Regions from separate parts of the Streptomyces sp. NBC_01635 genome, predicted to be linked through region 1. Evidence: riboswitches for the same ligand, from Rfam matches in the RefSeq annotation. Region 1 holds a riboswitch; each other region holds the start of a gene.
The links. Region 1 has a riboswitch for cobalamin ahead of cobN (cobaltochelatase subunit CobN). Riboswitches for the same ligand answer to the same signal wherever they lie in the genome.
Positions count from the first base shown of each region.

Region 2: another riboswitch for cobalamin. It lies ahead of metE (5-methyltetrahydropteroyltriglutamate--homocysteine S-methyltransferase); the one in region 1 lies ahead of cobN (cobaltochelatase subunit CobN).
Region 3: another riboswitch for cobalamin. It lies ahead of OHB56_RS10340 (cobalamin biosynthesis protein); the one in region 1 lies ahead of cobN (cobaltochelatase subunit CobN).
Region 4: another riboswitch for cobalamin. It lies ahead of OHB56_RS37550 ((2Fe-2S) ferredoxin domain-containing protein); the one in region 1 lies ahead of cobN (cobaltochelatase subunit CobN).

Region 1 covers NZ_CP109277.1:866,191-872,088, reverse strand. The annotation lists gene OHB56_RS04330 (precorrin-2 C(20)-methyltransferase) at 1-898, opposite strand, end outside; gene OHB56_RS04325 (precorrin-8X methylmutase) at 895-1,566, opposite strand; gene cobG (precorrin-3B synthase) at 1,563-2,867, opposite strand; cobalamin riboswitch at 2,921-3,070, shown strand; gene cobN (cobaltochelatase subunit CobN) at 3,161-5,898, shown strand, end outside.
Region 2 covers NZ_CP109277.1:8,232,899-8,238,796, forward strand. The annotation lists gene metE (5-methyltetrahydropteroyltriglutamate--homocysteine S-methyltransferase) at 1-1,641, opposite strand, end outside; cobalamin riboswitch at 1,806-2,028, opposite strand; gene OHB56_RS37565 (M12 family metallopeptidase) at 2,352-3,437, opposite strand; gene OHB56_RS37570 (LuxR C-terminal-related transcriptional regulator) at 3,609-5,471, shown strand; gene OHB56_RS37575 (CHAT domain-containing protein) at 5,508-5,898, opposite strand, start outside.
Region 3 covers NZ_CP109277.1:2,169,347-2,175,244, forward strand. The annotation lists gene OHB56_RS10325 (class II aldolase/adducin family protein) at 21-770, opposite strand; gene OHB56_RS10330 (inorganic phosphate transporter) at 968-2,236, shown strand; gene OHB56_RS10335 (hypothetical protein) at 2,305-2,526, shown strand; cobalamin riboswitch at 2,831-2,970, shown strand; gene OHB56_RS10340 (cobalamin biosynthesis protein) at 3,095-4,081, shown strand; gene OHB56_RS10345 (cobyric acid synthase) at 4,090-5,625, shown strand; gene OHB56_RS10350 (hypothetical protein) at 5,622-5,846, shown strand; gene OHB56_RS10355 (putative cobaltochelatase) at 5,843-5,898, shown strand, end outside.
Region 4 covers NZ_CP109277.1:8,226,375-8,232,272, reverse strand. The annotation lists gene metE (5-methyltetrahydropteroyltriglutamate--homocysteine S-methyltransferase) at 1-52, shown strand, start outside; gene OHB56_RS37555 ((2Fe-2S)-binding protein) at 266-964, opposite strand; gene OHB56_RS37550 ((2Fe-2S) ferredoxin domain-containing protein) at 1,094-1,501, opposite strand; cobalamin riboswitch at 1,564-1,688, opposite strand; cobalamin riboswitch at 1,817-2,001, shown strand; gene OHB56_RS37545 (fumarylacetoacetate hydrolase family protein) at 2,697-3,551, opposite strand; gene OHB56_RS37540 (SDR family oxidoreductase) at 3,908-4,669, shown strand; gene OHB56_RS37535 (phytanoyl-CoA dioxygenase family protein) at 4,759-5,583, shown strand; gene OHB56_RS37530 (extracellular solute-binding protein) at 5,871-5,898, shown strand, end outside.

The DNA.
Region 1 (5,898 bases):
CGTGGCGGCGCTGACCGGCCCGTACGGGCACACGGTCCAGGTAGGTGGTGTAGCCGACCAGGTCGTCGGCGGCGGCGAGGGCGCCGCGCGACTCGGGCGTCAGCCACAGCGGCCCGGCCGGCCCGGTGCCGACCACGACGACCTCACCGACGGAGCCCGGCTTCCGGGCGGCGGGCCCGGCGTCGACCTGGCTCGGCAGCACGGCCACCGAGAAGTACGGCACGGACTCGGCCTCCACGTCGGCGAGTTCGGCAAGGCGTTCCCCGGCCATGGTGGCCCGCTCGACGTACCGGGCCGCCTCGAGCCGCCCGGCACGCTCCATCGCCCGGCGCACCTTGGGGAAGGTGCGCCCCAGCTTCATCACCACGGCCGCGTCCGTCGCGGCGAGCCGGGCGGTCAGCTCCTCCTCGGGCAGCGTGCCCGGCAGGATGGTCAGCACCTCCTCGCCCTCGGCGAGCGGGGTGCCCAGGCGGGCCGCGGCGGCGGAGACCGACGTGACACCGGGGATCACCTCGGTGTCGTAGCGGTGCGCGAGCCGCTTGTGCATGTGCATGTAGGAGCCGTAGAAGAGCGGGTCGCCCTCGGCGAGGACGGCGACCGTCCGGTCCGCGTCCAGGTGGGCGGCGAGCCGGGCCGACGCCTCGGCGTAGAAGTCGTCCATGGCGCCCTGGTAGCCGCCGGGGTGGTCGGTGGTCTCGGTGGTGACGGGGTAGACCAGCGGTTCCTCGACGTGGTCGGCCCGTATGTGCTTCGCCGCGATGGAGCGGGCGATGGACCGGCCGTGGCGGGCACTGTGGTAGGCGATCACGTCCGCCCCGGCGATGGCCTCGACGGCCCGTACGGTCATCAGGGACGGGTCGCCGGGACCAAGCCCGACCCCGTACAGCTTGCCGCTCATTCTTCCTCGCTCGCAATCGCGTTGAGAGCGGCGGCGGCGATGGCGCTGCCTCCGCGACGGCCTCGGACGACCAGGTGTTCCAGGCCCGAGGGGTGGGCGGCCAGGGCGTCCTTGGACTCGGCCGCGCCGATGAAGCCGACGGGCACGCCGATGACGGCGGCCGGCCTCGGCGCCCCCTCCTCGATCATCTCCAGGAGGCGGAAGAGCGCGGTGGGCGCGTTGCCGACGGCGACCACGGCGCCCTCCAGACGGTCGCGCCACAACTCCAGCGCGGCGGCGCTGCGCGTGGTACTGAGCTTCGCCGCCAGCTCCGGCACGGCCGGGTCGGAGAGGGTGCACAGCACGTCGTTGCCGGCGGGCAGCCGCTTGCGGGTCACGCCGCTGGCCACCATCTGCACGTCGCAGAGGATCGGAGCCCCGCCGCGCAGGGCCTCGCGTGCGCGGGCCACCACACCGGGGGTGTGACCGATGTCGCGGACGAGGTCGACCATGCCGCAGGCGTGGATCATCCGGACCGCGACCTGGCTGACGTCGGCGGGCAGAGCCGCGAGGTCCGCCTCCGCGCGGATGGTGGCGAAGGACTGGCGGTAGATGGCCGCGCCGTCCTTCTCGTAGTCGTAGGTGGTCACGGTGTTCTTCTCGCTGCTCTCGGTCGTCGTACGGCTCATGAGGTGAGTGCCGCCAGGGCGGCGGCGAGGTGGGAGGGATCGTCCAGGGCGGCGGTGCGCGCCGGCCGCCCCTGGGCGGCCACGTCGATCCGGTAGCCGCCCTCCGGGGCGGCGACCACGTCGATCCGGTCGCCCCGGGGGTGGCCGCAGCGCCGCTCGCAGCCGGACCAGTACAACGGAAGGGGGGAGCGGCCCGCGTCGGCGAGGGCGTCGGCCGCGTCCGCCCGCACGTCGGAACGCGACCTGCCGCACCCCGGCCGGCCGATGCAGGCACCGACGCGCAGCCAGGGGGAGGAGGCGTCGGTGACCAGGCCGGTGCCGGCGAGACGGGCCAGTGCGTCGGCCGCTGCCGCCGCGTTCGCCCCGGGGGCGGGGACGACAATGCCGCGCCACGGTGTCAGGCGCAGTTCGCCCGACCGGACTTCGGCGGCCACCCGGGTCACGGTCCGCCATTGACGGGACGTGAGACGTCCCAGGGGGACATGGACGGACAGAGCCGACCCGATCACCCCCGGAGGCGGACCCTCCGTTGTGGTGCGGTCGTTCGGCGCCGGAACGCAGCCGATGCCGGCGGCGGTCAGGCGGGAGCCGACCGCCTGCGTCAACTCACCCGGGGAGAGGTCCAGTTCGTCGACCCGCCAGACCCGTGCCCCGGTCTCCCGCAGCACGTCGAGGAACACCTCGGCGGCGAGCAGCGCGGCACGGGCCGCCTCGTCCTCGGACACCCGCAGGGCCTCGTCCGCCGAGCCGACGGTGAGCAGTGCGCCGTCGTCGACCGCACGCACGGTCACATCGGCGCCGAGTCCGGCGACATCGCCGCGCCCGTCGTCGAGCGCGAACAGGAACCGCCCGGACAGCGCCCGCGCCGCCCCGCTCGCGCACAGCGATTCGTCCAGGGCCGACAACCACGGCCGCACATCCCGGACACCCCGTCCGTCGAGGCCGGACAGCGGTGAGGCGACGATGTTGCGTGTCCGTTCGTGCCCGGGTGAGGGGAGGAGTCCGGCCGCGTCCAGTACCCCGGCGAGCCGGGCGCCGCAGTCGTCGCGCAGCCCACGCACCTGCACATTGCCGCGCGAGGTCAGATGCAGTTCGCCGTCGCCCAGTCGACCGGCCGCGTCCACGAGCGCCTCGGCCTGCGCCACGGTGAGCACCCCGCCGGGCACCCGGACCCGGGCCAGCGCCCCGTCGTCCGCGGTGTGCAGCCGCAACGACCCCGGACAGGCGTCACCACGGTCCCGTGAGACCACTGTGGCCTGGGACGACGGAGGGAGGGGAGCCGTGGACATGGCGGCGAGCATACCGACCGTCACACGGCGTCCGAGCCCTGCCCTCTTCCCCCGACCCTTACTATGATTCTCGGCGGATCATCAGATCCGCCATCGCCACGACGGCGACAGGGGAGGAAGCCCGGTGCGAATCCGGCGCGGTCCCGCCACTGTGAGTCCGGCCACCAGGAGGCCGGACGAGTCAGGAACTCCCTTCCCCAAGCTCTCGGCTCCTCCCCCAGCTACCGCTGGGAGGTGCCCCCAGAGCAGGAGAGACCCCAACCTCACCACCCGGGGCGCGGACCCCGAGGAAGGCCGGCCGACGCATGCCGCATTCGTCCGGGGAGCACTCGACGCACCCCCGCATCCTGCTCCTGTCGACGTCCGACACGGACCTGCTCAGCGCCCGAGCGGCCGACGGCCCGGTGCCCTACCGCTTCGCCAACCCCTCCCGCCTCCCGCTCGACGACCTGCCCGCGCTCCTCGAGGGTGTCGGCCTGGTCGTCGTACGTCTCCTCGGCGGACTGCGCGCCTGGGAGGAAGGCCTCGACCTGCTGCTCGCCGACGGCCGTCCGGTCGTCGTCCTCACCGGTGAACAGGCCCCCGACGCCCAGCTGATGGCCGCCTCCACGGTTCCCGTCGGCATCGCCGCGGAGGCGCACGCCTATCTCGCCCACGGCGGACCCGCCAACCTTGAGCAGCTCGCCCGCTTCCTGTCCGACACGGTCCTGCTCACCGGCCACGGCTTCGAGGCGCCCGCGCCCGCGCCCACCTGGGGCCCGCTGGAGCGCACACCCCGCGAGGACACCGACGGCCCGACCGTCGCCGTGCTCTACTACCGCGCCCATCACATGAGCGGCAACACCGCCTTCGTCCACGCCCTGTGCGACGCCGTGGAGAACGCGGGCGGGCGGCCCCTGCCGCTGTACGTGGCCTCCCTGCGCGCCCCCGAACCCGAACTGATCGAGGAACTGCGCGCGGCGGACGTCATCGTCACGACCGTCCTCGCGGCCGGCGGCACCAAGCCCGCCGAGGCGTCCGCCGGCGGCGACGACGAGTCCTGGGACGCGGGCGCACTCACCACCCTGGACGTGCCGATCCTCCAGGCCCTGTGCCTGACCGGCTCCCGCACCGTCTGGGAGGAGAACGACGAGGGCGTCTCCCCGCTGGACGCCGCCAGTCAGATCGCCGTGCCCGAGTTCGACGGCCGCCTGATCACCGTGCCGTTCTCCTTCAAGGAGATCGACGCCGACGGCCTCCCGGCCTACGTCGCCGACCCCGAGCGCGCCGCCCGCGTGGCCGGCATCGCCGTGCGCCACGCCCGCCTGCGGCACATCCCGGCCGCGGACAAGCGCCTGGCCCTGGTCCTGTCCGCCTACCCGACCAAGCACTCCCGCATCGGCAACGCGGTCGGCCTGGACACCCCCGCCAGCGCGGTGGCCCTGCTGCGCCGGCTGCGGGACGAGGGATACGACTTCGGCGACACCGACGTCCCGGGATTGGCCTCCGGGGACGGCGACGAACTGATCCGCGCGCTGATCGAGGCGGGCGGCCACGACCAGGACTGGCTCACCGAGGAACAGCTCGCCCGCAACCCGGTGCGCATCCCGGCCGCCGACTACAAGCGCTGGTACGCCACCCTCCCCGGACAACTGCGCACGGCCGTCGAGGAGCACTGGGGCCCGGCGCCGGGCGAGATGTTCCTCGACCGCAGCCGCAACCCGGAGGGCGACATCGTCCTCGCCGCCCTGCGCCGCGGCAACCTGCTGATCCTCATCCAGCCCCCGCGCGGCTTCGGCGAGAACCCCATCGCCATCTACCACGACCCCGACCTGCCGCCCTCCCACCACTACCTCGCCGCCTACCGCTGGATCGCCGCGCGGGCCGAGGACGGAGGCTTCGGCGCGGACGCCATGATCCACCTCGGCAAGCACGGCAACCTGGAGTGGCTGCCGGGCAAGAACGCCGGCCTGTCCGCCGCCTGCGGCCCCGACGCCGCCCTCGGCGACCTCCCCCTCGTCTACCCCTTCCTGGTCAACGACCCGGGCGAGGGCACCCAGGCCAAGCGCCGGGTCCACGCCACCCTCGTCGACCACCTCGTCCCCCCGATGGCCCGCGCCGACTCCTACGGCGACATCGCGCGCCTGGAACAACTCCTCGACGAGTACGCCCAGATCGCCGCCATGGACCCGGCCAAGCTCCCGGCGATCCGCGCCCAGATCTGGACCCTGATCCAGGCCGCCAAGCTGGACCACGACCTCGGCCTGGACGACCGCCCCGACGACGACGGCTTCGACGACATGATCCTGCACGTCGACGGCTGGCTGTGCGAGGTCAAGGACGCCCAGATCCGCGACGGCCTGCACGTCCTCGGTACCCCGCCCGCCGGCGCCGACCGGGTCAACCTCGTCCTGGCGATCCTGCGCGCCCGCCAGATCTGGGGCGGCGTCACCGCCCTGCCCGGCCTGCGCGAGGCCCTCGGTCTCGACGAGTCCGCCGCCACCCGCACCACGGCCGACGCGGCGGAGGAGCAGGCCCGCGCCCTGGTCCAGGCGATGGAGGACGCCGACTGGGACCCGGCCGCCGTGCCCACCGAGCACGGCGAACAGGTCGCCGCCGTCCTGGAGTTCGCCGCCCGCGAGGTCGTCCCGCGGCTCGCGGCCACCACTGCCGAGATCGACCACACGGTCCACGCCCTGAACGGCGGGTTCGTCCCCGCGGGCCCGTCCGGCTCCCCGCTGCGCGGTCTGGTCAACGTCCTGCCGACCGGCCGCAACTTCTACTCGGTCGACCCCAAGGCCATCCCCTCCCGCCTCGCCTGGGAGACCGGCCAGGCCCTCGCGGACTCCCTCCTGGAGCGCTACCGCACGGACAACGGCGACTGGCCCACCTCGGTCGGGCTCTCCCTGTGGGGCACCAGCGCCATGCGCACCGCCGGGGACGACGTCGCCGAGGCCCTCGCCCTGCTGGGCATCCGCCCCGTCTGGGACGACGCCTCCCGCCGTGTCACGGGCCTGGAGGCCATCCCGTACGACGAGCTGGGCCGCCCCCGCATCGACGTCAC
Region 2 (5,898 bases), 7.4 Mb from region 1:
CATCGGTTCGGGGCGGGAGAGGTCGCCGGCCAGGACCGGCGGGCGGACGTAGCGGGTGCCGTAGGACTGGACCCAGCCGTACCGGGTGGCGAGGTAGCCGGTGAGCTGCTCGGCGAAGTACTGGACCATGTCGTTGCGTTCGGCCTCGCCGTGCACCAGGACGTCCAGGCCGGCCTTCTCCTGGAAGGAGATCACCTCCTGGATCTCGGCCTTGACGCGCTCCTCGTAGCCGGCGGTGTCGAGGCGGCCGGCGCGCAGGTCGGCGCGGGCGGTGCGCAGTTCGCCGGTCTGCGGGAAGGAGCCGATGGTGGTGGTCGGCAGGAGCGGCAGGCCCAGGCGGGCGTGCTGGGCGGCGGCGCGTTCGGCGTAGGGCCGGGAGCGACGGGCGTCGGCGGCCGTGACGGCGGCGGCGCGGGTCCGGACGGCCGGGTCATGTGTGAGCGGGGAGTTCGCGCGGGAAGCGAGGTCGGCCCGGTTGGCGGCGAGTTCGGCGGTGATCGTGCCGGTGCCCTGGGCGAGGCCCTTGGCGAGAGTGACGATCTCGGTGGTCTTCTGCCGGGCGAAGGAGAGCCAGCGCAGGATCTGCGGTTCGATGTCCCGTTCCGTCGCGGTGTCGATCGGGACGTGCAGCAGGGAGCAGGAGGCGGCCACGTCGACCCGGTCGGCCAGGCCGAGCAGCGTGCCGAGGAGGGACAGGGACTTCTCCAGGTCGTTCACCCAGATGTTGCGGCCGTTGACGACCCCGGCGACCAGCCGCTTGCCGGGCAGCCCGCCCACGGCGGCCAGGGCGTCCAGGTTGGCGGCGGCGGCCTCGGTGAAGTCCAGGGCCAGGCCCTCGACCGGAGCCTTGGCCAGCAGCGGCATCGCGTCACCGAGGCGGTCGAAGTACGAGGCGAGCAGCAGCTTCGGGCGGTCGGTGAGGCCCCCCAGCTCACGGTAGGCCCGCTTGGCGGCGTTCAGTTCGACCGGAGAGCGGTCCTGGACGAGGGCGGGCTCGTCCAGCTGCACCCACTCCGCGCCCGCGGCCCGCAGGTCGGCCAGGACCTCGGCGTAGACGGGCAACAGCCGGTCGAGCAGGGTGAGCGGGTCGAAGCCGACGGCCATGCCCGGGGCGGGCTTGGCGAGCAGGAGGTAGGTGACCGGACCGACCAAAACGGGTCGGGCGGCCAGGCCGAGTGCGAGGGCTTCCTTCAGTTCGGCGACCTGCTTGGCGGAGTCGGCGGTGAAGACGGTGTCCGGGCCCAGCTCCGGGACCAGGTAGTGGTAGTTGGTGTCGAACCACTTGGTCATCTCCAGCGGCGCCACCTCCTGGGTGCCGCGCGCCATGGCGAAGTAGCCGTCCAAGGCGTCCGTCTCGACGGCGGCGCGGTGGCGGTCGGGGATCGCGCCGACCATGACGGTGGTGTCGAGGACGTGGTCGTAGTACGAGAAGTCGCCGGCCGGGACTTCGTCGATGCCGGCCTCGGCCAGCTGCCGCCAGTTCGTCCGGCGCAGTTCGGCGGCGGCGGCGCGCAGCTCGTCGGCGGTGACGCGGCCCTTCCAGTAGCCCTCGATCGCCTTCTTCAGTTCCCTGTTCGCGCCCTGGCGGGGGTAGCCGTACACGGTGGCCCGGGCTGCCGCGGTCGCGGTCCTGCTGGTCACGGAGATCTCCTTCGCGAGACGAATCCCTGAGATCCCGGTGGCGGGACGAGAGCGCGAAGGGCGACGGACCGGACGGAAACGACCTCGTGCAGCACAGCGCCGTCGTCCGCCTGGTATGTACGCCGACCCGCCCTCGAGGTCACCGGGATATCCGCGCACGAGCCGGTCGTACGCGGGCAACGGGCAGGTCTTCGGACTCGCGGGCACGTCCTCGTGGGGAGGACACCTACTGGCCGTCGCTTCCCGGGCCCGGTTCGTCGGACCCAGTGCGTATGACGGCGGTCGTTCCCGCTCACCGCTGCGGGGCAGTCCCGGATTCCCACCGGGTTCCCTCTTACGACGCATCCCGTCCGGCTGACGGGGCGAACCAGCTGCACCAGCCAGCGTACGGGGTGCGGCGGGGGAGGGGAGCGACACGTCCATCATCCGGATGGTGAGCTGGAACATGGGTGAGCCGATGGGACGCGTGCCTCGTCGGACAGGGCCGGGCCGTGCTGCCCCACCGTCGGCCGGGTGCCCGGATTCGGGTCGGGTCCGACGAGTCGCCCGGTGGGCAGGGCGCGGACGACGGGGCGGGCAGCCGACCGGCCGCCGCTCTCCCGGACGTGGCGTGGGCCGGGGACGTCACCCTCCCCTGAAGGTGACGTCCCCGGCCGCTCCCCCGGCGCCGGACAGTGGTCGTGGCGTCCGTGTTCGGCGGACCGGTGCCGTTACCAGCACATGACCGCGGTTTCGCCCGAACCCCGTGCGGAGTAGAGGCGGATCCGGACGAAGTAGCGGCGGCCCTTGACGAGCCGGACCGCGAGGGTCGCGTTGTGCGGGGTTCCCCCGTCGTCGTGCCCGGCGAGGTAGCGGGGCTCCCCGCCCCGCTCCTCGAACAGCACGACGACCAGGTCGCCGTCGCCGAAGGTGCCCACCGTGTAGTCGCGGGTCTCCACCGGGTCGATCTGGAAGTCGGCCTGTTCGCCGGGGCCCAGACCGAGCGGCGCCGAGCGGAACGGCACCAGCGCGGGCGGGCCGGGCCGTTCGGCCGGCGGATACCAGCCGAGGGCGAACTCCTTGTCCGCCGCGGACAGCGTGCCGGGCGGATGGACGCCCCCGCGGAACTGCTCCGGTTCCAGTATCAGCCCCGGCGCGAAGGTGTATCCCATGATCGAATCGGCGTCCCAGACGGGGCCGTTGGCCTCGGTCGCGTCCAGCTTGCGCAGGATGTTGTGGTGCGTCCGTTCCCGGCTCCAGTGGTTGGGCGGGCCCGCCAGTTCGGCGTACACGGCCTCGTCGTCCCAGTGGAGACCCGCGCAGGGGCTCTGGTGCTCGTGCAGCATGCCCAGGGCGTGGCCGATCTGGTGCAGGGCCGTCCCACGCTCCCCGGGCTCGGTCAGGTCCCAGCCGAAGTTCACGGTGCGCTCGTGCAGACCCGCCAGGAGTGCCTCCTTACCCACGGCCGACCAGGAGCCGCCGCCGGACTGGAAGCCGATGCGCAGCTCCGCCTCCGAGCGGTCGTGGACCTCGGTGAAGGAGAGTCCGATCCCGAGCCCCTGCCACTCGGCGAAGCACTCGCGCACCACGTCCTGCTGCGCCGTGGTGCCGCCCCACGGCACCCACCGGGTCCGGCCGGTCCCCGGCACGGGAATGACCGACCCTTCGGTGTCGCCGCGGAAGAAGCAGTAGTGCAGCACGGTGCCGTTGACCCACATCCGCCGCCCGGCGGTCAGCGCGCCCAGCCGCTCGGCGGCGAGCCCCGGCGCGAAGGCGGGGGCCGGCTGCCGCGTCAGCGAGCAGTAGCGAGGGGTCATGGGGGAGAGGGTGCCCCACGGACGGCCACCGGCGCCTGAGTCGAGGTCTACTCAACTCGCCCTGTATCAGGCGTGAGTATCCCCGCTCCTGTTGATGTGACGACTTCGCCCGGGAACACGATCACGCCGTGCACGCCGTTCCGGCCCCACGAGAGGGAGGAGACACCGTCCATGAGGGACGTGGTGGCGCCGGAGCCCTTGCCGCTCTGGCCCTTCACCGGCAGGGAGGACGAACTGCGTCTGGTCCGCCGGTCGTCGGCCGGAGCCCGGCGTGGCCTCGTGGTGACCGGACCGCCGGGCCGGGGCAAGACCCGGCTCGTCACCGAGGCCGTCCGCGGCACCGACTGCGCCCGGGTCGCCGGAATCCCGCAGGCCCACCGGATGCCGTTCGCCGCCTTCGCCCCCCTGCTGCCCGAATCGGTCACCCTGCACCGCGCGGTCCGGCTCCTGTCCGGAGTACGGACCCTGCTGGTCGACGACGCCCACCTGCTCGACGACTCCTCCGCCGCCCTGGTCCACCAACTCGCCGTGCGGTCGGACACCCGGCTGCTGATCGTCGTCACCGACGGAGCTCCCGTACCTGCCGCGGTGTCCCGGCTGTGGACCGGCGAGCTGCTGCCCCGCCTGCCCCTGGGGCCGCTGCCCCGCGAGGAGACCGCACAGCTGGTCGCGGTGGGCGCGGACCGGACCCCGGAGCCTCTCACCGTCAACCGGCTGCACCGCCTCGCCGGCGGCGACCTGCGGCTGCTGCGCGAACTCCTGGGGGCGCTGCGGGGACACGAGGACCTCACCCGTGTACCGGCGGGCACGGACGAGTGGGCCTGGCGGGGCCCGGTGCCGCTCACGCCGGCCGTCCGCGAGCACACCGCTTACCTGCTCACCCGCACGGGCCCCGGCGAACGCGAGACGCTGGACCGCCTGGCCTTCGCCGAACCCCTGCCGGTGGAACTGGACGGCCCGACGGGCCCGGAGCATCCGATGGACCCGGCCGGCGGCCCGGCGGGCCCCGCTCCCCTCGACCTCGCCGCCCTCGAACGTCTGGAGGGCGACGGTCTGGTCCACGTCGACGGCCGGGGCGCCGTCCGTCTCACCCACCCCCTGCACGGCCCCGTCCTGCGGGCCGCGGCCGGCAGACTGCGGGCGCGCCGGCTGGCCCGCGCGCCCGAGGAGTACGGACCCGCCCTGGACGCCGAGGCCGCCGCCCTCACCGCGCTGATCGGGCAGGCCGACGTCCGGACCGTCCCGGCGCCCGTGGGGGACTGGCTGGTGGCGGAGGGCGTCCCGGTGCCCGCCGGGTACGCGGCACTGCGGGCCCGGTACGCGCGGCTGCGGGGCGAAGTGCGGGAGGCCGCCGCATGGGCCCGTGAGGGACTGCGCACGACGGCCTCCGCACGCTCCGGTCCAGCCGAAGCCGAAGCCGAAGCCGAAGTGGGCGTCGGGGCGGTCGCCGAAGCAAGAGCCGAACTCGCCCTCGCCGAGGCCCAGTCGCCGGCCCTCGCGAGCGTCCGGCACCCCGCCCACGCCCCGCACGATCCCTATGACGCCGTCCGCCTGGGTGCCCCCGAGCGGGCCGCCGGGCGGCTCACCGGTGTCTTCGCCGCCCACGCCGACGCCCTCACGCACGCCGACGGCCCCGCCCTGGACCGCGCGGCCGGCGAACTGGAGCGGCGCGGCTTCCTGCTGTTCTCGGCCGAAGCGTACGCCCAGGCCGCCGCCGCCCACCGAGACCCGGGTGCCGCCCGCACCGCGCGCACGCGTGCCGTCGCCCTCGCCCGTCGCTGCCAGGGCGCCCGCACCCCGGCACTCGCCGCTCTGACCCTGGGTGAACTCACCGCACGACAAAGGCAGATCGTCACCCTCGCCGCCACCGGACTCAGCAACCGGCAGATCGCCGAACGCCTCACCCTGTCGATCCGCACCGTCGGCAACCACCTGTACAGCGCCTACACCCGCCTCGGCGCGAGCGACCGCACCGCCCTGCCCCGGTTGACCGACTCCCGGCGCTCCGAACTCCGGGAGGCGCAGCCCGCCTGACCCCTCGTCCTCCGGGCCGGGGGCCGACCGCCCGTCTCAGGCCGCGCCGAACGCCGAGAACGCCCACCCGGTGGCCCGGTGCACCGCGTCGCCCGGCAGTGAGGCCCGCGCGTCACGCAGGGCCTGGGCCAGGGACAGTCCCGCGTCGAGCCCCTTGTGCAGCGCGAGCATCAGCGGCACCACCGCCGCGTCGTTCACGGGCGCGCTGCACGCCACCACACCCGCCGTGCCGAGCGGCAGCAACGCCGTGACCAGGCCCAGGAGTTCGTCGGCGCCCACGCTGGCGAACCGCGCGGTGTCGCAGCAGGACAGGATGATCCGGTACGGGCTGCGGTCGAGCCGCTCGAAGTCGTGCACGATCAGCGGCCCGTCGGCCATCCGCAGCGAGGAGAACAGCGGACCGTCCGCGCGGAACTCGCCGTGCGCG
Region 3 (5,898 bases), 1.3 Mb from region 1:
CCACCGGCCGGGCGGGCGGGTCAGCCGCGCTGTCCGTAGCTCCGCAGGCGGTCGGCGACCTCCGCCAGGTGGCCGGCCGACAGGAGGTTCGGGGAGCGGCCGGGGACGGACGAGGCGGTCAGCCAGAGCCTGCACATCCACTCCAGTTGGGCGGTGCTGTCGTAGGCCTGGTCGAGGGTCGTGCCGTGGGTGACGGTGCCGTGGTTCTGGAGGAGGCAGCCGGTGCGGTCCTCGAGGGCGCGCAGCATGTTCTCGGCCAATTCGTCGGTGCCGTACGTCGCGTAGGGAGCCACCCGGACGGGTCCGCCGAGCGCGGCGGCCATGTAGTGGATCAGTGGGAGTTCGTCGACGAGTGTGGAGACGGCCGTCGCGTGCACGGCGTGCGTGTGCACCACCGCGCGGGCGCCGGTCGTGCGGTACACCGCGAGATGCAGGGGCAGCTCGCTGGTGGGGGCCAGGGTCCCGAGGACCTGCCGGCCGGTGAGGTCGACGCCGGTGACGTCGTCCGGCGTCAGCCGGTCGTAGGGCACTCCCGACGGTGTGACCAGCACGGTCTCCCCGACCCTCACCGAGACGTTGCCGGAGGTCCCGACGACGAGCCCGTCGGAGACGGTCCGGCGGGCCGCCCCGACGAGGGTGGCCCAGGCGTGCGCCTCCTCGCCGCTCACGGCCCTGTCCTGCGGCTTCCGCCGTTCTCCTACGCGCTGCGGGCGGTCCTCGGCACGTGCTTCGTCCTCCGCGGCCCGCCGGTCCCTCCGTCGCTCGGTCATGCCGCGATCCTGCCGGGTGACCGAACTCTCCTCAACCGTGTCCCGTCGGCTCCCACGCCCGTCCGCGACCAACCTCGGCCTCCTGTGGAGCAGTCGGCTTCATCACGGTCATCCTGACGCCCATCCCAGTTCATCTTCCGTTCACCCAAGTTACCTACGTTCAACGCGCCAATGACTTCGAACGATTGCCTGGGTAAATGGAAAGCTTCTCGCTGATCCTCGCGATTGTGGTGGTAACCGCACTTGCGTTTGATTTCACGAACGGTTTCCACGACACCGCGAACGCGATGGCGACGACCATTTCGACCGGTGCCCTCAAGCCCAAGGTTGCGGTGGCGATGTCCGCCGTGCTCAACCTGGTGGGCGCCTTCCTCTCCGTGGAGGTCGCCAACACGATCTCCAAGGGCCTCGTCGACGAGGCCGGCATCCGTCCCGAGGTCATCTTCGCCGCACTGGTCGGCGCGATCCTCTGGAACCTCCTGACCTGGCTGGTCGGTCTGCCGTCCAGCTCCTCGCACGCCCTGATGGGCGGCCTGATCGGCGCCACCGTCGCCTCGGCGGGCTTCGGCGCGGTGCACGGCGACGTCCTGGTCACCAAGGTGCTGATCCCCGCGATCGCCGCGCCGCTGGTCGCCGGCCTGGCCGCGATGTTCGCGACCCGGCTGACCTACCGCATGAACCGCAAGGCTGCCGGCAGCAAGGCCTCCGAGAAGGGGTACCGGGCCGGACAGATCGCCTCCGCCGGTCTGGTCTCCCTGGCCCACGGCACCAACGACGCCCAGAAGACGATGGGCATCATCACCCTGGCCCTGGTCGCCGGCGGCACTCTCGCCCCGGACTCCGACCCGCCGATGTGGGTCATCGTCTCCGCGGGCATCGCCATCGCGCTCGGCACCTACCTCGGCGGCTGGCGCATCATCCGCACCATGGGCAAGGGCCTGACCGACCTCCAGCCGCAGCAGGGCTTCGTCGCCCAGACCAGCGCCGCGACGGTCATCCTGGCCTCCTCCCACCTCGGCTTCTCCCTGTCCACCACGCACTCCGTCTCCGGTTCCGTGATGGGTGCGGGCCTGGGCCGCAAGGGCGGCGTGGTCCGCTGGTCGACGGCCACCCGGATGTTCGTCGCCTGGGGTCTGACGCTGCCGGCGGCGGCCATCGTCGCGGCGATCGCCGAGTGGGTCTGCGGCTTCGGCAGCTGGGGCACCGCTCTCGTCGCGGTCTTCCTGATCACCTCCAGTGCGGCGATCTGGAAGATCTCCCGGCGCGAGGTCGTCGACCACACCAACGTCAACGACACCGACGACACCACCGGCACCGACGCCCCCGGCGAGGAGCAGAGCGGCGTCGTGACCGCAGCCATGGCCGCGGTGGCCCCCCCTCCGGCGGGCCCCGTGACCGAGGAGCTCTCGGCCACCATCCCGGCTCCCGCCGACCCGGCGACCCCTCCGGCCAGGACCACGGTCTGACCCCGCGGGGAGACGCGCAGAAGGCCCCGCAGGAAGACACGCAGGAAGACACGTAGGAGAAGAGCACCATGAAGATCGACTGGGCGGCCCTCGGTTCCGTCTTCGGCGTCAGCCTCGTGGTCACCGTGGCCCTGGTGGCCCTGTTCACCCTGGGCATCACCGGCCTGTCCCGCCGTGAGCGGGCCGCCGCCCAGGGCCAGTCCGCGGTCCTGGCGGTCACCGGCGCCTACACCTGCTTCGCGGCCTGCGCGGCGGCGGTGGCGTACGGGATCTATCTGATCATGGCCTGACGACTGCCCGAGGGCTGTCCGAGAGCTGTCCGATTCACCTGACGGCGCCTGATCACGGGGCAGGACCCGGGCCGGCGTCCCGGTCGGGGTCATGTCGTCCGTCCGGCGGGCGGTGCGGGGCGCCTTGCCTCCGTACCGCCCGTTCCGCGGTTCCCGGACCATCCGTCGACCGCTCCCGGACCGCCTGCCGGCCGTTCCCGCACCGCCCGTCACGCCGCGGGATCCCCGGCCCGCGGTTCACCCTCCGAAACCCCTCTGTGGGCCTCAGCACACTTCAGCCTCGCAGGTCAAAGGCAAGTTGACGGTTCTTCCGGACCGTGGTGGACTTCCGGAGCCATTACGGCGGCAGGAGAGGAAGCCGGTGCGAATCCGGCGCGGTCCCGCCACTGTCACCGGGGTGAACGACCCCGGAAGCCAGGAACTCCCACCGCCGGTCTCGTCGAACCAGGGCGTGGACACCCTGAGTGAGGACATACCGCCATGCCCGGCTGCCTGTTGAGGTCGACCAGCGATGCTCCGCCCCGGCTCGGGGCGGCCACTCCCGCCGGATCCCTCACCGGCTGAACCCATGGGTGCCGATCGCGAGTTCGCGTACGGCGCCGCCGCCGGCCTCCTCGGCGACCTGCTTCTCGGCGATCCCCGCCGAGGGCATCCGGTCGCCGCTTTCGGGCGGGCCGCGGCTGCCGTGGAACGGGTCCTGTGGCAGGACGACCGGGGCCGGGGCGCGCTGCACACCGCCGTCTGCGTCGGCGGGGCCGTCGCTCTGGGGAGCCTGGCCGCCCGCTGCGTACGATCCTCCCCCGCCGCCTCCGTCGCCCTGACCGGCGCGGCCACCTGGGCCGTCGTCGGAGGGACGTCGCTGGCCCGGGAGGCCCGCGCCATCGGGCGCGCCCTGGAGTCCGGGACCGTCGAGGGGATCGAGGCGGCGCGGGCCCGGCTGCCGCACCTGTGCGGACGGGACCCGCAGGCGCTGGACGCCGAAGGGATCGCCCGCGCGGTCGTGGAGTCCGTCGCCGAGAACACCTCCGACGCCGTGGTGGGCGCCCTGGTATGGGGTGCCGTTGCCGGTGTGCCGGGGCTGCTCGGGTTCCGGGCCGTCAACACCCTGGACGCCATGGTCGGCCACAAGTCCCCCCGCCATCTGCGGTACGGCTGGGCCTCCGCGCGCCTCGACGACGTCGCCGGGTGGCCCGGGGCGCGGCTGACCGCCGTACTCGCCGCGGTCGCCGGGCCGGACCCGCGGGGTGCCGTCCTGGCCTGGCGCACGGATGCCGCGAAGCATCCGAGTCCCAACGCCGGGCCCGTGGAGGCGTCCTTCGCGGGCGCGCTCGGCGTGCGGCTCGGCGGGACGCTGTCCTACTCCGGGCGGGTCGAGCACCGGCCCGTGCTCAACGGCGGCGGCCGTGCCGTGACCGTGGCGGACATCGACCGCACGGTACGGCTCTCACGGCGTGTCGGCTGGCTGGCACTCGGCGTCGGCGCCGCCGCGCGCATCGGTGTACGGGCCGTTGCGCGGGCCGTCCCCCGGGTGCGCGGAAAGGGGCGTACGGCATGAGGGGCGGTATGACGGGCGGCGGGCTGCTGGTCGCCGGTACGACGTCGGACGCCGGCAAGAGTGTGGTGACCGCCGGGATCTGCCGGTGGCTGGTGCGGCAGGGCGTCAAGGTCGCGCCGTTCAAGGCGCAGAACATGTCGCTGAACTCGTTCGTGACGCGGGAGGGCGCCGAGATCGGGCGGGCGCAGGCCATGCAGGCCCAGGCCTGCCGGATCGAGCCGACCGCGCTGATGAACCCGGTGCTGCTCAAGCCGGGCGGGGAACGGAGCAGCCAGGTCGTGCTGCTGGGCAGGCCGGTCGGTGAGATGAGCGCGCGCGGCTACCACGGCGGGCGGCAACAGCAGCTCCTGGGCACGGTGCTGGACTCCCTCGCGCAGCTGCGGGCCACGTACGACGCGGTGATCTGCGAAGGGGCCGGCAGCCCGGCCGAGATCAATCTGCGGCGCACCGACATCGTCAACATGGGGATCGCCAGGAACGCCTCGCTCCCCGTCCTCGTCGTCGGCGACATCGACCGCGGCGGGGTCTTCGCCTCCTTCTTCGGCACCGTCGCGCTGCTGTCGCGCGAGGACCAGGAACTGGTCGTCGGCTTCCTGGTGAACAAGTTCCGGGGCGATGTCTCGCTGCTGGAGCCCGGCCTGGACATGCTGCACGGTCTGACCGGGCGGCACACGTACGGCGTGCTGCCCTTCCGACACGGGCTCGGCATCGACGAGGAGGACGGACTGGCGGTGTCCCTGCGGGGCGCCGTACGGGAGTCCGCGGTCGCCGCGCCGGTCGGCGAGGACGTGCTGCGCATCGCCGTGTGCGCGGTGCCGCTGATGTCCAACTTCACGGACGTGGACGCGCTGGCCGCGGAACCGGGCGTCGTGGTCCGTTTCGTGGACCGGCCCGAGGAACTGGCCGACGCCGACCTCGTGGTGGTGCCGGGCACGCGCGGCACCGTACGGGCGCTTGAGTGGCTGCGGGAGCGCGGGCTCGCGGACGCGCTGCGGCGGCGGGCGGCCGAGGGACGGCCCGTGCTCGGGATCTGCGGGGGCTTCCAGATCCTCGGCGAGCACATCGAGGACGACGTGGAGAGCCGCGCCGGCCGGGTCGACGGGCTCGGAATCCTGCCCGTACGGGTGCGGTTCGCCCGGGAGAAGACGCTCGAGCGGCCCGTCGGGGAGGCCCTCGGGGAGCCCGTCGAGGGCTACGAGATCCATCACGGGGTCGCCGACGTACGGGGAGGGGAGGCGTTCATCTCCGACGGGAGGGGACACAGCCTGGACGGCTGCCGGGTCGGGCAGACCTGGGGCACGCACTGGCACGGTTCGCTGGAGTCGGACGGCTTCCGCCGGGCCTTCCTGCGCGAGGTGGCCGCCGCCGCGGGACGCCGTTTCGTACCGGCCCCCGACACCTCGTTCGCCGCGCTGCGCGAGGAGCAGCTCGACCGGCTCGGCGATCTGATCGAGCAGCACGCGGACACGGACGCGCTGTGGCGGCTCATCGAGTCCGGCGCCCCGCGGGGACTGCCGTTCGTTCCGCCGGGAGCGCCCGCATGAACACCGTGGTGCGGCCGGCCGTCGGCTCGGCGGGGCTCCGGCGGATCGTGACGGCGGGGAGCGCCGGCACACGAGAGCACGGCGGCCCGGACGCCGGGGCCGTGGACGGCCGGGAGATCCGCCCTCGGGCCTGCGGAGAACAGGTTTCGATCCCGGCGGTCCCGCGGCCCGCGGCCGCACTGAACAGCCGGACACCATCCGAAGGAGTGATCACCGCGTGAGTACGCCCTATCCCTTCACCGCCGTCGTCGGCCAGGACGACCTGCGGTTGGC
Region 4 (5,898 bases), 7.4 Mb from region 1:
GAACCTGGTCGCCGCCGCCCGCACCGTCCGCGACGAGCTGCCCGCTTCCTGACCCGTAAGGACCACGGGGCCGGGGCGCCACAAGTGCCCCGGCCACCCCGGCCCCGACAAGCAGTACGGCCACGGCAGAGCCGCCAAGGTGCCCATCGGCGAAGGATGTCGGGAGCCTGCTCGTCGCGGCCATCAACGAGTGACGTCGTTCACCTCGTCGCGCAGGGCCAGGGCGACCCGGCGGGCCGATGCGTCGCTCCGGCTGCCCCTCACTTCATGGTCCATCTCGGCCGGCCAGGCAGCAGTCACCGCACTTCGAGCCCTTCGGTGCACGGTAGTAGAGGCAGCAACTCCGGCGGCGGAAGGTGAGGTCCGGTCCGGTGATCACTCCGGTACCCGCGAGTCCTCCGGTACTCAGCAGCTCGGTCGTGAGGCTGGTGAGCGGCTTGCGCAGCCCGGGGCGGGCCGCCAGCAGAGCATGGGCCGCCCCGACGAGCGCGGAGGCGGCGTTCCCGTCCAGCAGACGCGGAGCGATCTTGATTCGGAGTCCGGCCGCGAGCCCCCACAGATGGCGCATCACTTGCGCGTTCAGGGCGGAAGTGGGTTCGGGCAGCCGCTCGGTGTACCAGCCGGCAGCATGGGGCAGACGGAGGGCCGGTCCGTCGTCGGCACGCTGCAACTCCGTCAGGTCCGGGACGATCCCGTGCAGCAGCACGCAGGCCAGGGTCGGGGACCAGAGGCGTGCGGCGTGTCCGAGGTGGGCGATGGACACGCCGATCCGCGGTTCGCGGGTGTGGTGCCGGTGCTCCACGGCTTCGGCCAGGTCGGTGAAGCCCCTCGCATAGGAGTGGTCGAGCGGATGCCAGCCCTCGTCCGGGCCACCGACGTGCAGGACGAAGAAGCCGCCCAGGGCCGCCACGTCCTGGAGAGCGGCGGCGACGGCCCCGGCAGGTGCCCGAGCATGTTCGGTCATGTCGGGGCCTTCCTTCCCGGCTGATCTCCTGAGGCGAGATCAATGAGTGAGTAGGTGGGTGTGAGCACCCCGGCTCGTCCGGCAACGGGCTGCTGCCAAGGCGTGCGGGCCCTCCCGGTGAGCACGGTTTCAGGGAGCCGTACGCCGCCGCGGTGGTGTGATGGCGTACAGGTCGAGGATCTCCGGCCGGGGGGCGACGCCGGGTCCGCCGGCGCGTGCCCAGGCGGCGATGTCCTCGGCGGCGTCCGGGTCGTTGACCAGCCCGAGCCAGACGGGCCGGGCGCCGGCGGCCCGACCCGCGGCGGAGGGCTGGACGACGATGACATTGGCCTGTTCGCACACGTCCAGGCAGGCGGACACCCGCACGGGTACCTCCGCGCGCAGGCGCGCTGTCTGCGCCGCGTGGTCGACGCCGATCACCTTGGGGCTGCCGCAGCAGCAGTCCCGACACACGACGACCCGGCAGGGCGCGGGGTCGGGTGCGAGGACGACCTGGTTGTCTACCGCTTCATGGGCTGGACCGGCACCGGCAGACATGCGGCATCGTTCCTCTCTCCGGGGAGATCCGCCCCGGTGGCTCGTCGAGGAGGCGACCGCGTGAGTCTCTGGCTCTCGGATCGAGGCTCGCCCCCGGCCTCCTCGCCCGGTTGCGGGAGGAGGCTGCGCGGGTGTGCGCTCGCCGATCACAGTGGCGGGACCGCGCCGGGTTCGCACCGGCTTCCTCGGACCGCTGTCGCCTTGTTCGCGACCATCCTCGCATTCGGCCGCGGGCGTGTCAGCAAGGGGGGAACCACGCCGGTCAGGCGGACGGGACCCGCGCCCTGCCCCACTCATGCTTTGCACCCGCCCCGAAGGAACGTGATATCGCCAGGTCGTCGCCGCGACGGGAAACAGGAAGCCGGTGTGAATCCGGCGCGGTCCCGCCCCTGTGACCGGAGAGTGCGCCTCTTCCGCACGCCACCGCGCGGTCCGCGCGGCGAGGCAGGGGGAACGTCGGTCCGGGAGTCAGGAAACCGGCCTGTCCCGGGCCCGTTCCGAGGAGTGCGGACTCCTCAGGAGGGTCTCCTTGTCACCCTCGCTCTCCCCTGCCCGTCGATGCCGGACCGTGCGCGGCACAGCCGCGGCTCTCGCCCTGCCGGCGGCTGTGCTGACCGCCGGCTGCGGCTCCTCCGACGAAACCGGCCGGGAACCGACAACTTCGGCATCGTCACTCGAAGGTTTCCCCGTCGCCATCGACAACTGCGGGGCGAGGACGACCTACGACAAGCCGCCGTCCCGGGTTGCCACCGTCCACCGGCATCCTGCCGAACCGCTGCTCGCCCTCGGCCTGAAGGACCGCATGGTGGGCACCGCCCTCCCCGGTTCGACCGTACTGCCGGAATCGGCGAAGGACTTCGAGGCGATACCGGAACTCGCCCAGAGGAAAACGTCGTTCGAAAAGATCCTCGACACCGAACCCGACTTCGTCCACGGGGGTTACGGCCAGAAGAAGTTCCTGCTTTCCCAGCCCGCCCTCGCCGATGTACCCGCCGTCAGGAACAAACGGTTCGCCCTGGTCGGTCGCCGTGGCAGCGGCAACTCCAGCCTGCCCAGGACCGTCTACCGCGTGCTGCGCCCCGATGCGAGGACGGTCCGCGTCACGGCGCCGACGTCTGGTCGATGCCCGGGACGCGCCGCGCCAGTTCACCCCGGCGAGGTGGACGTGCCTTTGAGGCGCGGGGGATCAGCCGGTCTAGCGGCCCAGGCGGGAGGCGTAGGGGAGCGCGTGATCGGCGCTCACACCCACTTCCAGGCGTCCCACCTTCTCGATCTCCACGGTGATGCGGTCGCCGTCGGCAAGCGGGCCCACGCCCTCCGGGGTGCCGGTGGCGATGACGTCGCCAGGCATGAGGGTCATCACGGAACTGGCGTACTCGATGAGCCGCGGCACGCTGTAGATCATCAGGGAAGTGCGGCTGTACTGACGCTGCTCGTCGTTGACCCAGCAGCGCAGTTCGAGGTCGTCGGGGTCGGCGATCTCGTCCTTGGTGACCACGAACGGGCCGATCGGGGTGAAGGTGTCGAAGGACTTGCGGGTGGAGCGGTCCTCGGTCGAGCGGATGGTGATGTCCAGGACGCAGGTGTAGCCGAAGACGTGGTCAAGTGCCTCCTCCCGGCTCACGTTCCGGGCCCGCTTGCCGATGACGATGCCCAGCTCGCCCTCCTGATCGGTGCGCACATCGCTGTAGGGGAGCCTGACGAGTTCGTCCGGGCCGATGACGGAGGAGCCGGCCTTCAGGAACACACCCCACTCGGCGATGGTGTTCGGGTTGTTCATCTCGGCCACGTGCGCCCGGTAGTTGGCCGGCGCGCCGATGATCTTGTGCGGCCGGGGCAGGGGGGCGGACCAGGCCACCTTCTCCGGGTCGATCCGGGGGGAGTCGCGCAGCGCCCCCGGGGCGGCGAGGACGTGACCGAGGTCCTGCTCCAACAGCCGTTGCAGCGGGCCCTGTGGTGTGTCGGGGCCCGGGACCAGGTCCGTCACATCGATGACTTCCGTGTCCGTCGAGACCGCGAGGCGGTTCCCGTCGAAGACTCCAAGACGCATCTGCGCCTCCTTCTCTTCCGACCCTTGAGCGGTCGGTTCCGGCGGTGAGGCGGCCGCAGGGCGGGGGTGCGACCGAAGCCCTGAAGATTCATCCGCTGATCAGGATGACTGGAGGATAGGGCCGGTCAGCAGGGGGCGCAATGGCGCTGTCGAGATCCTTTTGGTCGGCAGAAAATGGCTGGAAAACCCTTGAAAAAAGGTTTCTGCACACCTCTGGTGCGACCGCGGGGAGCCATGTACGTTGCAGCTGATTCATCCGGAGAAGCGGATGACCGAATTTCTTGTCGGGTCGATGTGAGCCGCGTCGACCGCATCGACCGACCTTTGCCCGTCCTTCCTTCCAAGGGGGTGACCGCATGCTGGAAAAGTCCGGGTTCGACGGCCTGGGAGTCGTCGTCACGGGAGCCGCCGCCGGAATCGGCGCCGCGACCGCCGAGGTGCTCGGCGGACTCGGTGCGCACGTCCTGGCCGTCGACATCGACGCCGACGGTCTGACCGAACTCGCCGCACGTCTGGCCGGTTCGGGTGCCGCCTGCACCGTTGTCGAGGCCGACCTCACCGACCGGTCCGACGTGGAGCGGATCCCCCGGGCGGTGGACGAGTCCGGGATCGTGATCAAGGGACTGGTCAACAACGTCGGGGTCAACAGCCGGCGTTCGATCCAGGACCTGGACCCGGAACAGTGGGACCGGGACCTCGCCCGCAACCTCACCAGTGCCTACCTGCTCACCCGGGCACTGCTGCCGGCGCTGCTCGCGGCACCGCGCGGCGGGTCGGTCGTGAACGTCTCGTCGACACACGCCCTGGCCGCCAACCCGGCGGCACTGGGCTACGCCACCACCAAGGCAGGACTGCTGGGCTTCACCCGGCAGTTGGCCGCCGAGTTCGCGGACCGCGGTCTGCGGGTCAACGCGGTCTGTCCCGGACTGACGATGACCACACGGATCGCCGACCGGGGCATCTCGCAGCCGCAGGAACACCTGCGGGACCGGCTCCTCGGCGGCAGGTTCGCCGAGCCCGAGGAGGTCGCGAACGGTATCGCGTTCCTCGCCTCGGACGCCGCCTCGTACATCACCGGCGTGACCCTGCCGATCGACGGCGGCTTCACGGCCCGTTGACCCGGGCGGTCGCATGCGGTTTCACCGCCCGTCGACCCGGGCGGATCCCTTCGGCACAGCCAGAACCCAACCAGAGAGAGGTGTGTTCCATGACCACAGCGACGACCGGGACCCTGTCACCCGGCCAGGTCGACGGCTACCGCCAGAACGGCTTCCTGTTCCCGCTGGATGCCATGACGGCCGATCAGGCGGCTTCCTACCGTACGAAGCTGGAGGCGTTCGAGGCCGAGTACGGCGAACGCGGCTCGGCCATCCTGCGCTCCAAGGCCCATCTGGTGCTCCCCTGGGTCAACGAGCTGATCCGGCTGGAGCCCGTACTGGACGCGGTCGAGAGCGTTCTCGGCCCCGACCTCTACTGCTGGGGCTCCTCCTTCTTCATCAAGAACCCGCACCACCCCGGATATGTGGCCTGGCACCAGGACGCCCCGTTCTCCAGCATCCCCAAGGGCGGGGAGATCATCACCGCCTGGATCGCGCTGGCCCCGAGCATCGTGGAGAACGGCTGCCTGAAGGTGGTCGCCGGCACTCACACCAAGGAGGCCGAGCACACCTTCAACAGCGACGGCTCCAACATGCTCTCCCAGGGGCAGGAGATCGCCGTCGAGGTGGACGAGAACGACGCCACGCTGATCCAGCTCCGGCCCGGGCAGTTCTCGCTGCACCACCAGTTCATCTTCCACGGCTCGGGGCCGAGCCACAGCGACGAGCGGCGCATCGGCATCGCCGTCCGCTACATGAAGCCCTTCGAGCGAGAGGAGGAGGGCAACACCGAGACCGCCACCCTGGTACGCGGCAGCGACCCGTACGGGGCCTTCGTCCCCGAACCGGTACCGACCGCCGACATGGCCCCCGAGTCCGTCGCCTACCTCGACGAGCAGCTGGTCAGCCGGCACGGAGACCGCTACCGCAAGTGACCCACCGGGCGGGGCTGTCGCGCCGTACGGCACAAGCCCCGCAGGGACCGCCCCGCCCGTTCGCGTGAGCGCCGGCCGTCCCGCCCCGCGCGTGTCCGCCGCCCTGCCCCGTCCTTCCCGCACGCGTCAGCCGTGGGACAGACGGGGCCACCGCCCCCCACTCCCCCCACTTGCCCCTGAGCGATGGTGCCGGCTCCGTCCTCCGCGACGAGCACGCCCGAACACGGCGCGGCACCGAAAGACCGACACCGGCTGTGAAACAGCCTCGCGACGAGAGGTATAGAAACATGGAGTACCGCCCGCACCGGACCGGTG